Regions from separate parts of the Alteromonas sp. P256 genome, predicted to be linked through region 4. Evidence: predicted binding sites of a transcription regulator. Region 4 holds the regulator's gene; each other region holds the start of a gene.

Region 1 (3,215 bases), on a different contig from region 4:
ATCCATACGGTGATCACCATATAAAACACGGCAATCATAAATGGGGTAGCAATGGCTAGCCACCCTGCAAACTTCCACTTTGGACTGTTATTGCTAATTGCGCTGTAGGCGCCCAATGGATCTTTTTTAGCATGACGACCCACGGACATTTCAGCCATCATCACAGGTAAGCAAATGGCAAAAACGAATATGGCATACATTAATAGAAATGCGCCCCCGCCATTTTTTGCTGCCCCTACTGGAAAGCCAACCAAATTACCAATACCAACTGCAGAACCTGCAGCTGCCAAAATAAAACCTATGCGCGATCCGAACTGTTCTCTGGCCCCGCTCATATCCCTTCCTCTTGTTGAGTTATTGTTATGTTTATTAGGATGGTATGTTTTGAAATGACTCGCAACGGCGTCAACGCCCAGTAGTTCTGACCATTTAAGAGTATTGTAGACTCTCAAGGCCAATCAATACGCTGCACCATACCCAAGAAAGTATGGTAACAGCAGTGTAATAAAAAGTCTTGATGTTGGACTCAACGAAATAGTAACAAAGCGTATTACCAAGTTACCACTTCACCGTCCCAGTCAATAAAATGGCAAGGTTGGTCGCGATCTAGCTTAGATACGTGGGTAAATAGCTTATCGGCTGTAAAGGCTGGCGTGAACAATTTCTTCTCTGCCACGTTTTTCTGAAAGGGTTTTGACAACTCGGTGTCTACTGTACCGGGGTGATAACACACCAGCATGGCATTTTTCACTCGACGCTTGTATTCAATGGACGCGGTTTTAACCAGCATATTAAGTGCAGCTTTAGAAGCGCGGTACCCATACCAGCCACCAAATCCATTATCAGATATGCTGCCAACCCGAGCGCTTAAGCAAACGACAGTGGCATGGCTTTTATCCATTATGTTCACTAGGTGCTTAAGCCACAGAGCAGGAATAATTGAATTCACGGCAAAATAGGAAGCCAGTGCGCTTTCGCTCATATCTTCTAAACGCTTCTCAGGGTTTACTCCTAAGTCGTCGTCTTTTAATACGCCTGTCGTCACAACCACATTATTAAGCTTGACGTCTTGGCTTTTCAACTCCTCCACAAAAGCAGAAATACTTGCTTCATCATGCTCGGCAATGGCTTTCGCGGTGACATTGTCAGGCCAATTACTGTCTTTAAAACCACTTCGACTCACCGCAATAACCTCATCGCCATTATCTGCAAATCGACTAACTAACGCATTACCGATGCCGCCTGAGGCTCCAATTATTAGTGTTTTACTTGTCATTGGGCTCTCCTGGTATACAGCGCTCGCAGCTGCGCTTTTTGCCTGTTAATAAATAAGAAATTGTGTATCTGTGTTTTGCAAAAATGTTGTAAAACCCGTCGGCAATAATGCGAATGCCTGGCCAACGCAAAGGCGCATAAAGCCAACCAACGCCTACTGCTTTCCACGCTTCATGGGTAACATCTAAGCCAGTTATCAAGGTTCCATCCTCTCGAAGTGCATGAATTCTTGCATTCAATGCATGCCAATCTAGTGTGGGGTAACGCTCACTAAAATCTGGCTCTTGTATGTCAACGAGTGTTAATCGATTGTGCTTGTCTCGCTTTCTCAAGTGCTTCATTTCAGTCATGCAAAGCGGACAATAGCCATCATAAAAAATAATCACTACAAAACCTCAAGTTAATTGGAGACGTACTAAAGCGCACGCGGTATGTATTTTTGTATTTGTTATTCGTTTATACGCTAAAAAAACATGCTTGGATGACTTGAGTTAGACGCAGGTGGAACCCACACTACAGTTATTGAAATTGAGAGGTTTAATCATGGCAAATTTACAGGTCGCCACATTGGCAGGCGGATGCTTTTGGTGCATAGAGTCAGCGTATAATACCGTTGAGGGTGTGGAAAAAGCGATATCGGGGTACGCCGGCGGCGAAGAGCCGTCCCCCTCTTACCAGTCGGTTTGTGGTGGCAGTACCGGACATGCTGAGGTGGTGCAAGTTACCTTCGATGCAGACACCATTGGCTATCGTGAAATACTGGAAATCTTTTTTGCGCTGCACGACCCAACTCAGCTTAACCGTCAAGGTAATGATGTGGGTACGCAGTATAGAAGCGCGATTTTCTATCATAACGAAGCGCAAAAAGAAGAAGCGGAAAAAATAATTGCTGAAATTACCGCTGAAGAAATTTGGCCTAATCCCGTCGTAACCGAGGTGGTAGAAGTGAACAATTATCACCCGGCCGAAGACTACCATCAGGATTATTTCAAAAATAATCCGCAAAATCAGTATTGCTCGATGGTGTTGGCACCCAAACTGGCAAAGTTTAAAAAGACATTTGCATCGCGACTTCGAAAAGACGTTTAAATAAGTGTCTAACAATTAAACCGTCTAATAACCTACACGCTTAATAGACATAAAAGGGGCAATCATTACCCCTTTTTTATTGCTACACAAAATCTATAAGATTGGCGAAATTAGATACCCTTCGCTTTTGATGCATCCGCTGTTATTACGCGCTATTCATCAACCTTAGACAATCAATTGATTTAATCTACCGCTTTTAATCCACCGCTTTTAATCCACCGCTTTTAATCCAACGTCGGCTATTGAAACCAAGCGTCGTTAAGTGGCACCGAGAATAACAGCGGCGCCAGGTCTTTGTACTTTTCCTCATCTGCTTTGCAAGAGGCATTTTTAAGGTAATTCTTTTCCCATGGGTCATTAATAATCCACAGAGTATTTTCTAGGGTCACGAGCCCTTCCATTGACGCATTATCCATCACGTAATCTTCGCAGGCTTCTGTACCTTTCACCATAAAGGTAACGGGTACTCGTAGTGTAGGTTGCTCACCTATCACATCTATTATCCATAACTCGTCATCGTTTCTCGCCGCAGCAATCAGAAAAGCGCGGTCATTAACCTTGTGTAGCGTCAATCCGTTAATAGGGTGATTGCCCGATGGAAACTCAGGTAATAAAAGCGCGGGTTCTTTAACTACGGCAAAATCTGTCGTTGAAAAAAAGTTGTCATCAACGTTTACGCTAAAAATACGAGGCTGACCTGCGATATCTTTTTCTAACCCCAGATACATGGTTCCATCTGCGTCCATCGCGATGCCTTCAATACCGTCATTTGGGAAGTTGCCTACGTTAAATGATGCGGGAAATTGCAGTGGACGAACATGGGTCATTGCAAAGTCGCCGTTGGCTTTGCG
Region 2 (3,215 bases), on a different contig from region 4:
GATTCTTCGTCTACTGAAAAAATGCACGAAGAAGAAACAATAGCTGTAAAAACGAAGGTTGCACTACAAGATAGCTTAGACTTTCGTTTTCAGGCGTTATTTTTTGAAGTGGCCGGGTTAACCCTTGCCGTTCCATTAACCACCCTTGGTGGAATACACCAAATAGATAAAATTGCACCACTTTTTGGAAAACCTGACTGGTTTATGGGTGTAATGTTGCACAGAGAGTCTAAACTCAGTGTAGTAGATTCTGCAAAGTGGGTGATGCCAGAAAAATATACCGAAGAACTCGCTGAATCTCTTAACTATCGATATATGATCATGTTGGGAGAAAGCGATTGGGGATTGGCTAGCGATAAGCTAGTTAACACCGTTAATTTAACAAAAGATGATGTCAAATGGCGCGGATCCACTGGTAAACGTCCTTGGTTAGCGGGGATGGTTAAAGAAAAGATGTGTGCATTAATTGACGTTGAAGAATTAATATCTATGCTTAACAAAGGCTTAGGCAGCAACGACCAGACGCCATAGTACGGGAGCCAGGTTCATGAGCGACGAAAAAATGAAAAATAACGGCACTGACAGCAACGATGAAGTCCTTCAGTGGGTAACATATCGCCTAGGTGATGAAACATACGGTATTAATGTAATGCAGGTGCAAGAAGTATTGCGTTATACCGAAATAGCGCCGGTGCCCGGTGCACCTGACTATGTGTTAGGAATAATAAACCTACGTGGTAACGTTGTTACGGTTATCGATACGCGAGCACGCTTTGGTTTACCGCCTACCGAAGTAACCGACAATACGCGTATTGTTATTATAGAGTCTGATGAACAGGTCGTTGGCATACTCGTCGATAGCGTTGCCGAAGTGGTGTATCTGAAGTCGTCTGAAATTGACAGTGCGCCAAACGTAGGTACTGAAGAAAGTGCTAAGTTTATCCAAGGCGTCAGTAATCGCGATGGCGAGCTTCTTATCTTAGTGGATTTGAACAAGTTGCTAAGCGATGAAGAGTGGGACGAGCTAAGCAGTATTTAGTGAGTAGGCTTTAGTAAATACTTTATAGTGAAAGTAGAGTTGATGGCACGAGTGCCGTCAGCTTCCCTTTGTATCTCGGTCTCATTTAGGTGTGTCGCATATGGACTTGCAGCTTGCTGCTCTGTCACTGATTGAATGTATACTCGCGGTAATCAGTCTTTTACTCATTATCGCTGTTATAGTGCTTTATACAAAACTTCGCAAAACAACTGAATTGTTAGAAAATCTTACCGTCAGGGTCTCAACGGAGCTGTCGAGTATGGCCGTTCAGGTTAATGATACAAACAACCAGCAATCTGAAATTCAGACTAGAAGCGTTGTGATTAGTCAGCATTTACAGCGTATTGATGAAAAGCAGCAAGACGTGGACAATCAACTTCGAGAGCTCAAATTTCAAGATCCATCGTTGAAGCTGTATCAGCGGGCTGCTGATTTAGTCAAACAAGGCGCGACGATTGAGGAGATCATTGAAACCTGCGATATTCCCCGTGCCGAAGCCGAGATGCTTGTTATGGTGCACAAGTCCGGCAGCTAATCTTTATTGCTGCTATCTAAATGAGTTTTAGTCACTCTTGTCGTTTGTGTTGAAGGTCCGTGACGCGGCAATGTCGCTTACATATTTTCTATTCTTGCTTACTGTTACCTAGCGCTCATACGCTTCCCTTCCAATTTTCCTCTCAACTTTCCTCCCAACATTTCGTTTAGACGTCTAGACGTAAAGATGTTGACATATTCACAGTATTCGCCACAATACAGTTACCGTATTTTTCGACTGGAGTTATTTATGCCAATCCGTATCCCTGTGCAACTACCTGCTCAGAATGTCTTATTAGGTGAAAACATATTCACTATGGATATGGATAGAGCGGCGAGTCAGGAAATTCGTCCTCTTGAAGTGGGTATTCTTAATTTGATGCCCAATAAGATAGAGACAGAAGTGCAGTTGCTGAGGTTGCTATCTAATACGCCATTGCAAATCAATGTGGACTTTATTCGCATCGATAACCAAGCACCAAAAAATACGCCACAGTCTCATATGGATGCCTTTTATCACGAGTTTTCCAGCGTGGCGAGTAAAAAGTATGACGGATTGATTGTCACGGGTGCCCCCCTTGCTTTACTCGATTACGAAGAGGTGAAGTATTGGGAAAATATGAAAACTATTTTACAGTGGGCCCAGCGCCACGTTAACTCAACCCTCTATTTATGCTGGGCTGCTCACGCGGCAATGTATCATTTCTACGGCGTGACGCGGGAGCTTCGAAACGAAAAGTTTTCAGGCGTTTACCAGCACAATGTCAACGATCCAAACAACGAATTACTGCGTGGATTTGACTCTCCCTTTGCAGCACCACACTCTCGTTACGGTCACATAGACACATCACTTTATAATAGTGTTGAAGGTCTTAATGTAGTGGCTGAGTCAGAGGAAGTGGGCGCTTACATTGTAGCTTCTGAAGACAAACGGATGGTGTTTGTTACCGGACACCCCGAGTACGAACCAGACACGCTAAAAGATGAATATCTGCGTGACGTGCAGGCTGGTCAACATCCAGCGGTGCCGAACAATTATTTCACTGACAATGACCCAACTAAACCGCCTTTAGTTCAATGGCGCTCCCATGGAAGTCTATTGTTTACAAATTGGCTTAACTATTACGTTTATCAAACAACGCCGTACGATTTGAGCCAGTTAGCTGAAAAACCACAGCCAAAGAGGTAACGCGTGAGTAACGATTTAGATTCGAAAGCACGAGCTAGTTTAGCCAGTGCCGCAAAAGAAAGAATTTTAATTCTAGATGGCGCCATGGGCACGATGATCCAACGCCATAAACTGGAAGAAGATGACTATCGCGGCGACCAATTTGCCGATTGGCATTGCGATGTTCAAGGGAACAACGATCTTCTTGTATTAACTCAGCCCGACCTCATCTACCAGATTCACTGCGATTATCTAAACGCTGGTGCTGATATTATTGAGACGAACACGTTTAATGCTACCACCATCGCCATGGCCGATTACGACATGGAGGCTATATCTCGTGATATTAACGTGGCAGCCGCGAAGCTTGCTAAGAAAGCTGCGCAACAATACAGTCTAAAAACACCGGACAAGCCTCGTTACGTTGCCGGCGTACTTGGGCCTACCAACCGCACTGCATCAATATCCCCAGAT
Region 3 (3,215 bases), on a different contig from region 4:
GCAATAAAACGTAGAAGCGCTTGGTTGTCATGTGTTTCACTTTAAGTGTCAATTTCATTGCTTGTTACAACACAATCAGCAACAAAGCAGTTTGGAGTAAAGAAGTAGAGAATAAAAGCACCACTCTTTGCTCAACAATCTTATTATGGCACTGCTTGTCGGCGTCTACGGTATCACGCTGATGCAGTACGTATTTTTCTGGCTACATATTAAATAGCGACTTATTTAGCAGCTACTTATTAATTGGCTAACTATTAAAAGCATAAATAGCCTTTATCTAAGCATAGACAAAAACGCAGGTTACGGAAATGCATTTAAAATACTTAACGCATATTCTTTTACTTTTAAAAACAAAAAGCCCCCGCTATAAATATGCTTTTCGCATTAACGAGGGCTTCTTTGGCGGCGCTGACACGCCTAGTTTATTTTACTAAACCGATGCTTTAAGCGCTTCGGCTTTGTCAGTCGCTTCCCAAGGGAAAGCTTCACGACCAAAGTGACCGTAGGCCGCAGTTGCTCGGTAAATTGGACGCTCAAGGTCTAACATCTTAATTAGGCCGTACGGGCGAAGGTCAAAATGTTCGCGCACTAGCGCAACCAATGTTTTTTCATCAACCACGCCGGTACCAAAAGTATCGATGCTGATAGAGGTAGGCTGCGCAACGCCGATAGCGTAAGAAATCTGAATTTCACAGCGTTTTGCTAACCCTGCCGCTACGATATTCTTCGCTACATAACGTCCAGCATACGCGGCACTGCGGTCAACTTTTGATGGATCTTTACCTGAGAATGCACCACCACCGTGACGTGCCATACCTCCGTAGGTATCAACAATTATTTTACGGCCTGTCAGCCCGCAGTCGCCCATTGGGCCACCAATGACGAATCGACCGGTTGGGTTAATATGAAATTGGGTATTTCCATCAATCCATTCGCTTGGTAGAACCGGTTTAATTATCTCTTCCATGACTGCTTCGCGAACGGTTTCAGTAGACACTGAGTCGCAATGCTGTGTTGATAACACTACTGCATCAATGCCAACAGGCTTGTCATTTTCGTATTTAAACGTGATCTGGCTTTTCGCATCAGGACGCAGCCAATTAAGCTTGCCCGATTTGCGTACTTCAGCTTGCTTTTGTACTAAACGGTGCGAGTAAGTGATAGGCGCTGGCATAAGCACGTCGGTCTCGTCACTTGCGTAACCAAACATTAACCCTTGGTCGCCTGCACCTTGCTCTTCTAAGCTAGCGCGGTCTACACCCTGATTAATGTCTGGAGACTGCTTACCAATAGCGTTAAGTACAGCGCACGAATCGGCGTCAAAACCCATATCTGAATGAGTGTAACCAATTTCTTTCACTGTATTGCGAGTGATTTCTTCAATATCAACCCACGCTGAAGTGGTAACTTCACCACCAACCAAAACCATACCTGTTTTTACATAGGTTTCGCAGGCAACACGTGCCCGAAAGTCTTGCTCTAATATAGCGTCAAGCACTGCATCAGAAATTTGGTCAGCGATTTTATCCGGATGTCCTTCAGAAACCGATTCAGAAGTGAATAGATTCGTGGCCATGTGTACTCCGTTTGCATTTAATTATCGAAATTATTTGTATTGTACTAAATCAAGTTATAAATACCAGTCTTTACTTCTAGACGTCTAAAAGTCTTTTGGCTCTAAACCGTTACGATTTGTTGACATTTACTGATCAGATTCTTTTTGTGTATCGCTTTTTAGTTGAGTATTGAAATCGTTCGGGGTCGAGTACTGACATACAAATTTGCGTTTTATCAATGAGCATTTACGTATGTTCTGCGTAATAGACCATTTTTTGTGAGTAGTTTCGCTTTTGGCATTATAAACCCATTGAACTGTGCGGTGGCATGGGTAAGAATAACGCCACATTCAAACGTACATAAAACGCAGAGCTTAAGTCGAATGCGCGACTTACCTCCACGCTCGCTTAGATACGAATTATAACCAGGAGACAACATGCCCTCTCGTCGCGAACTCGCCAATGCTATCCGTGCACTAAGTATGGATGCGGTTCAACAAGCTAAATCAGGTCACCCAGGCGCCCCAATGGGGATGGCCGATATTGCTCAAGTATTATGGCAAGATTTTTTATCTCACAACCCAGCTAACCCATCATGGGCTAATCGCGACCGCTTCGTGCTATCGAATGGTCATGGGTCGATGCTTTTATACTCGCTACTTCATCTCTCGGGCTACGAACTGCCGATTGAAGAGCTGAAGAACTTCCGTCAATTGCACTCTAAAACTCCAGGTCACCCAGAGTATGGCTATGCACCAGGTGTAGAAACCACTACCGGCCCACTAGGCCAGGGCGTGAGCAATGCAGTCGGTATGGCGCTAGCTGAGAAAGTACTTGCAGCCCAGTTTAACCGCGATGACCACGACATTGTTGACCACTATACCTATGCATTCCTTGGTGATGGCTGCTTAATGGAAGGTATCTCACACGAAACGTGTTCACTTGCAGGTACCTTAGGTTTAGGCAAACTTATCGCGTTTTGGGATGACAACGGCATTTCGATTGACGGTGAAGTCGAAGGTTGGTTTACCGACGACACGCCAGCACGCTTTAAAAGCTATGGCTGGGATGTAATTGAAGGTGTAGACGGTCATGATGCTGAGCAAGTTAAAGCGGCCATCGAAAAAGCGCAAGAAAACAGCGCTAAGCCAACCCTTATTTGCTGTAAAACGACTATTGGTTTTGGTTCTCCAAACAAAGAGGGTACTGAGTCTTGTCACGGTGCACCATTAGGTGATGATGAAATTGTAGCAACACGTGAAAAGCTAGGCTGGAAACACGGCGCGTTTGACATTCCTGATGACATTTATGCTCAGTGGGATGGCAAAGGTAAAGGCGGCGAAGCAGAGTCGGCATGGAACGACGCTTTTGCAGCCTATGAAGCCGCATACCCTGAACTAGCCGCAGAATTTAAGCGTCGCGTTAACGGTGAACTGCCTGCTGATTTCAGTGACAAAGCAGATGCAATTATTGCTGAGCTGCAAGCTAATCCGCAAAACATTGCGTCGCGTAAAGCGTCTCAAAATGCGCTGAATGCGTTTGGTCCATTGTTGCCAGAATTATTAGGTGGCTCTGCTGACCTAGCAGGCTCTAACCTAACAATTTGGGAAGGCAGTAAAGGCGTTGAAGCTAACGATGCATCGGGTAACTATGTTTACT
Region 4 (3,215 bases):
TTTTACTGGTCTAACGAGTTTCTCTCACCTACATTAATTATGACTTAACAACGTCGTTACATAGCACAATAGAGCACGCCTTGGTAACTCTGATCAGATATGTACACCACCATGGCCTGTGTTAGTGTTATCACGTACGCTTAAGCAAGAATAACACAGATAAATAACACGGATAACAGTCCGGATTTAATGAAGCTAGCCTGATAATAATGGCCAGTAGGCGCTACCCTTTAAGCATTTAGTAATATCTAGCAATATCCATGAACCCTACACTCAAGGAATCTATTTCACATGTCAGATTTTAGACAACGCGCTCTCGACTATCATGCCAAACCAACGCCAGGAAAAATCAGCGTTGAGCTATCGACACCCGCAGACAGCGTAGATGATTTAGCGCTTGCTTACAGCCCCGGTGTCGCCGAGCCAGTAAGGGAAATAGCTGAAGATCCAGACAACGCATACAAATACACGGCTAAAGGCAATTTAGTGGCGGTTATCAGTAATGGTACTGCTATTTTAGGCTTAGGTAATCTTGGTCCATTAGCTTCAAAACCGGTAATGGAAGGTAAAGCCCTGCTGTTCAAGCGTTTTGCTGGTATCGACGCTATTGATATTGAAGTGAAGCACAGAACAACCGAAGAGTTTATCAATACGGTAGCGAATATTGCCGATACGTTCGGCGGTATCAACCTTGAAGATATTAAAGCGCCAGAGTGCTTTGAAATAGAGCAAGAGCTTATTAAACGCTGTAAAATTCCCGTCTTTCACGATGACCAACACGGCACCGCGATTGTCACCGCCGCCGGAATGCTTAACGCGTTAGAAATTCAGGGCAAAAATATCGAAAATGCCAAAATTGTCTGTCTGGGAGCGGGAGCAGCTGCCGTGGCCTGTATGGAGTTACTAATAAAGTGCGGTGCACAGCGCGAGCGTATTTACATGCTCGACAGAAAAGGAGTGATACACACTCGTCGCGAGGACTTAACAGCACATAAATCGTTATTTGCTAACAACACCGACAAGCGAACCCTAGAAGACGTCATGGATGGTGCTGATATATTTGTGGGCGTGTCTGGCCCAGACCTTCTTCCTCCGGAAACATTAGCGCTTATGGCCAATAACCCTATCGTGTTTGCTTGCTCTAACCCCGACCCTGAAATAAGGCCAGACCTTGCACATGCGGTACGAGATGACCTTATTATGGCAACCGGTCGCTCAGATTATCCAAATCAGGTAAACAATGTACTTTGCTTCCCGTTTATCTTCCGTGGCGCATTGAACGTTAGAGCCAGCGCCATAAACGATGAAATGAAAGTAGCCGCCGTTGAAGCACTGCGCGCCATCACAAAAGAAGAAGTACCTGCTGAGGTGCTTGCCGCGAGCAATAGCGAAAGTCTTAGCTTCTCAAAGGACTATATTATTCCTAAACCCATGGACCCGCGCTTGTGCGAACGCATAGCCAATGCCGTATCAAAAGCCGCCATAGACTCTGGGGTAGCTGGCATTTAAGACGCTCAGTCTTAGCCATTACGCTTGAGAAAAAGGCTTTATAAAAAGGCGTATAAGCGAGTGTAAAACACAGACGCTACGTGTTGATAATGGTTTTATTAAGCTGGTTTTATTAAACCGGCTTTATTGAATTGAGCACCCAAATATAACAGCGTCAAACTGCCATATTTGGGTGCATTCGCTCTACCCTATTCTTCGGTAGGCTCATTTTCGACGCTGGGATCAATGCCCATCTCTTCCATAATTCTTCTTGCTTCTGCAGGCACTCTGTTGCCGTTGTCTTTACGCAAATCATCATCGTTCGGTAAAGGCTGACCTGTAAAGGCATGAAGAAACGCCTCACACAGCAATTCTGAGTTAGTTGCGTGTCGCAAGTTATTAATTTGGCGACGGGTGCGTTCGTCAGTTAACGCTTTCAGCACATTAATCGGTATTGAAACAGTGACTTTTTTTACCTGTTCGCTTTTCTTACCGTGCTCTGCGTAGGGGTGTATATATTTACCATTCCATTCTGCCATAGTACTAACTCGGTCTTATTTTATTTATGTTATGAAGTGAAATTCTAAACGAGTTCACGAAAAGGTCAATTGAGCAGTGTAAACCTCTTGACGTCTAGACATATATTCTTTATTTTGGACGTCTAAACGTCTATTAATATTGCTAGTAGAGAGAAAATGACATGGTTTCTTATGCACAAGGCATTGATGCGCTCAACCAATCCCTATCGGAACTGCGTGACATTGACGTCTCTTTTGAGTTTTTCCCCCCTAAAACGGAAGCCATGGAGCAAACCCTTTGGAAATCAGTTGAGCGTTTAGCACCACTAAAACCAAGCTATATGTCGGTGACATATGGCGCGAACAGTGGCGAACGAGACAGAACGCACGATGTGGTCAAGCGCATTCAGCAACAAACCGGCGTCGCCGCGGTTCCTCACCTTACTTGTGTGGATGCGAGTAAAGACGAATTAAAGCAAATTGCGCAAGACTACTGGGATTCAGGCATACGCCGCATTGTTGCTTTACGTGGTGATTTACCGCCAGGTATGGATAACACTGAAATGTATGCATCTGATTTAGTGGCCTTACTCAAAGAGGTTGCTGATTTTGATATATCGGTTGCCGCCTACCCTGAAAAACACCCTGAAGCTCGCAATGCGCAGTTTGACCTGCTGAATTTGAAGCGCAAAGCAGAAGCCGGTGCTACCGAGGCCATTTCACAGTTTTTCTTTGATACTAGCGTATTTCTGCGGTTTAGAGACCGGGCCGCTGCTGCCGGCGTTGATTTAGACTTAGTGCCAGGTATTCTTCCTGTCACTAACTATCAAACCCTTGTGAAATTTGCAGGATTTACCAATGTTCACGTGCCGGGTTGGCTGCATAAAATGTTTGATGGTTTAGATGCTGATGACCAAGCTACTCGTAATCTAATTGGTGCTAACATTGCGATGGACCAAGTTAAAGTATTAGCAAAAGAGGGAGTGAAGCACTTTCACTTTTACACCCTCAATCGCAGTGAATTAAGCTATGCAATTTGTCATATGCTTGGTGTGCGTGGCGACAGCTAATAATTGCCCTCAGTAAGCCACAGAAACAGTGTAGGCAAAATGCAGGCAAAACGCAGAGAGAATGCATCAACCTGCTTAGAATAAACCTTTGCTCATAACGTCGCTGACAGTTACCATCAAATTATAGAACCACAGCACG

Evidence for each region. The regulator MetJ, encoded in region 4, represses methionine synthesis genes. The targets are predictions, from matches to a motif close to TAGACGTCTAGACGTCTA.
Region 1: msrA (peptide-methionine (S)-S-oxide reductase MsrA) is a predicted target of MetJ. The motif match lies at 1,725-1,742, and genes of this name have one in related genera.
Region 2: metA (homoserine O-acetyltransferase MetA) is a predicted target of MetJ. The motif match lies at 1,742-1,759, and genes of this name have one in related genera.
Region 3: metK (methionine adenosyltransferase) is a predicted target of MetJ. The motif match lies at 1,646-1,663, and genes of this name have one in related genera.

What each region holds. Positions count from the first base shown of each region.
Region 1 covers NZ_JAZETM010000011.1:99,245-102,459, reverse strand. Annotated here, with positions in the region: gene V7R39_RS15400 (sodium-dependent transporter) at 1-335, opposite strand, end outside; gene V7R39_RS15395 (SDR family NAD(P)-dependent oxidoreductase) at 551-1,276, opposite strand; gene V7R39_RS15390 (thiol-disulfide oxidoreductase DCC family protein) at 1,266-1,661, opposite strand; gene msrA (peptide-methionine (S)-S-oxide reductase MsrA) at 1,819-2,364, shown strand; gene V7R39_RS15380 (hypothetical protein) at 2,604-3,215, opposite strand, start outside.
Region 2 covers NZ_JAZETM010000001.1:233,490-236,704, reverse strand. Annotated here, with positions in the region: gene V7R39_RS01020 (chemotaxis protein CheW) at 1-531, shown strand, start outside; gene V7R39_RS01015 (chemotaxis protein CheW) at 548-1,039, shown strand; gene V7R39_RS01010 (DUF2802 domain-containing protein) at 1,140-1,574, shown strand; gene metA (homoserine O-acetyltransferase MetA) at 1,824-2,762, shown strand; gene V7R39_RS01000 (homocysteine S-methyltransferase family protein) at 2,766-3,215, shown strand, end outside.
Region 3 covers NZ_JAZETM010000001.1:521,337-524,551, reverse strand. Annotated here, with positions in the region: gene metK (methionine adenosyltransferase) at 431-1,576, opposite strand; gene tkt (transketolase) at 1,994-3,215, shown strand, end outside.
Region 4 covers NZ_JAZETM010000007.1:124,443-127,657, forward strand. Annotated here, with positions in the region: gene V7R39_RS12400 (malic enzyme-like NAD(P)-binding protein) at 292-1,509, shown strand; gene metJ (met regulon transcriptional regulator MetJ) at 1,698-2,027, opposite strand; gene metF (methylenetetrahydrofolate reductase) at 2,189-3,076, shown strand.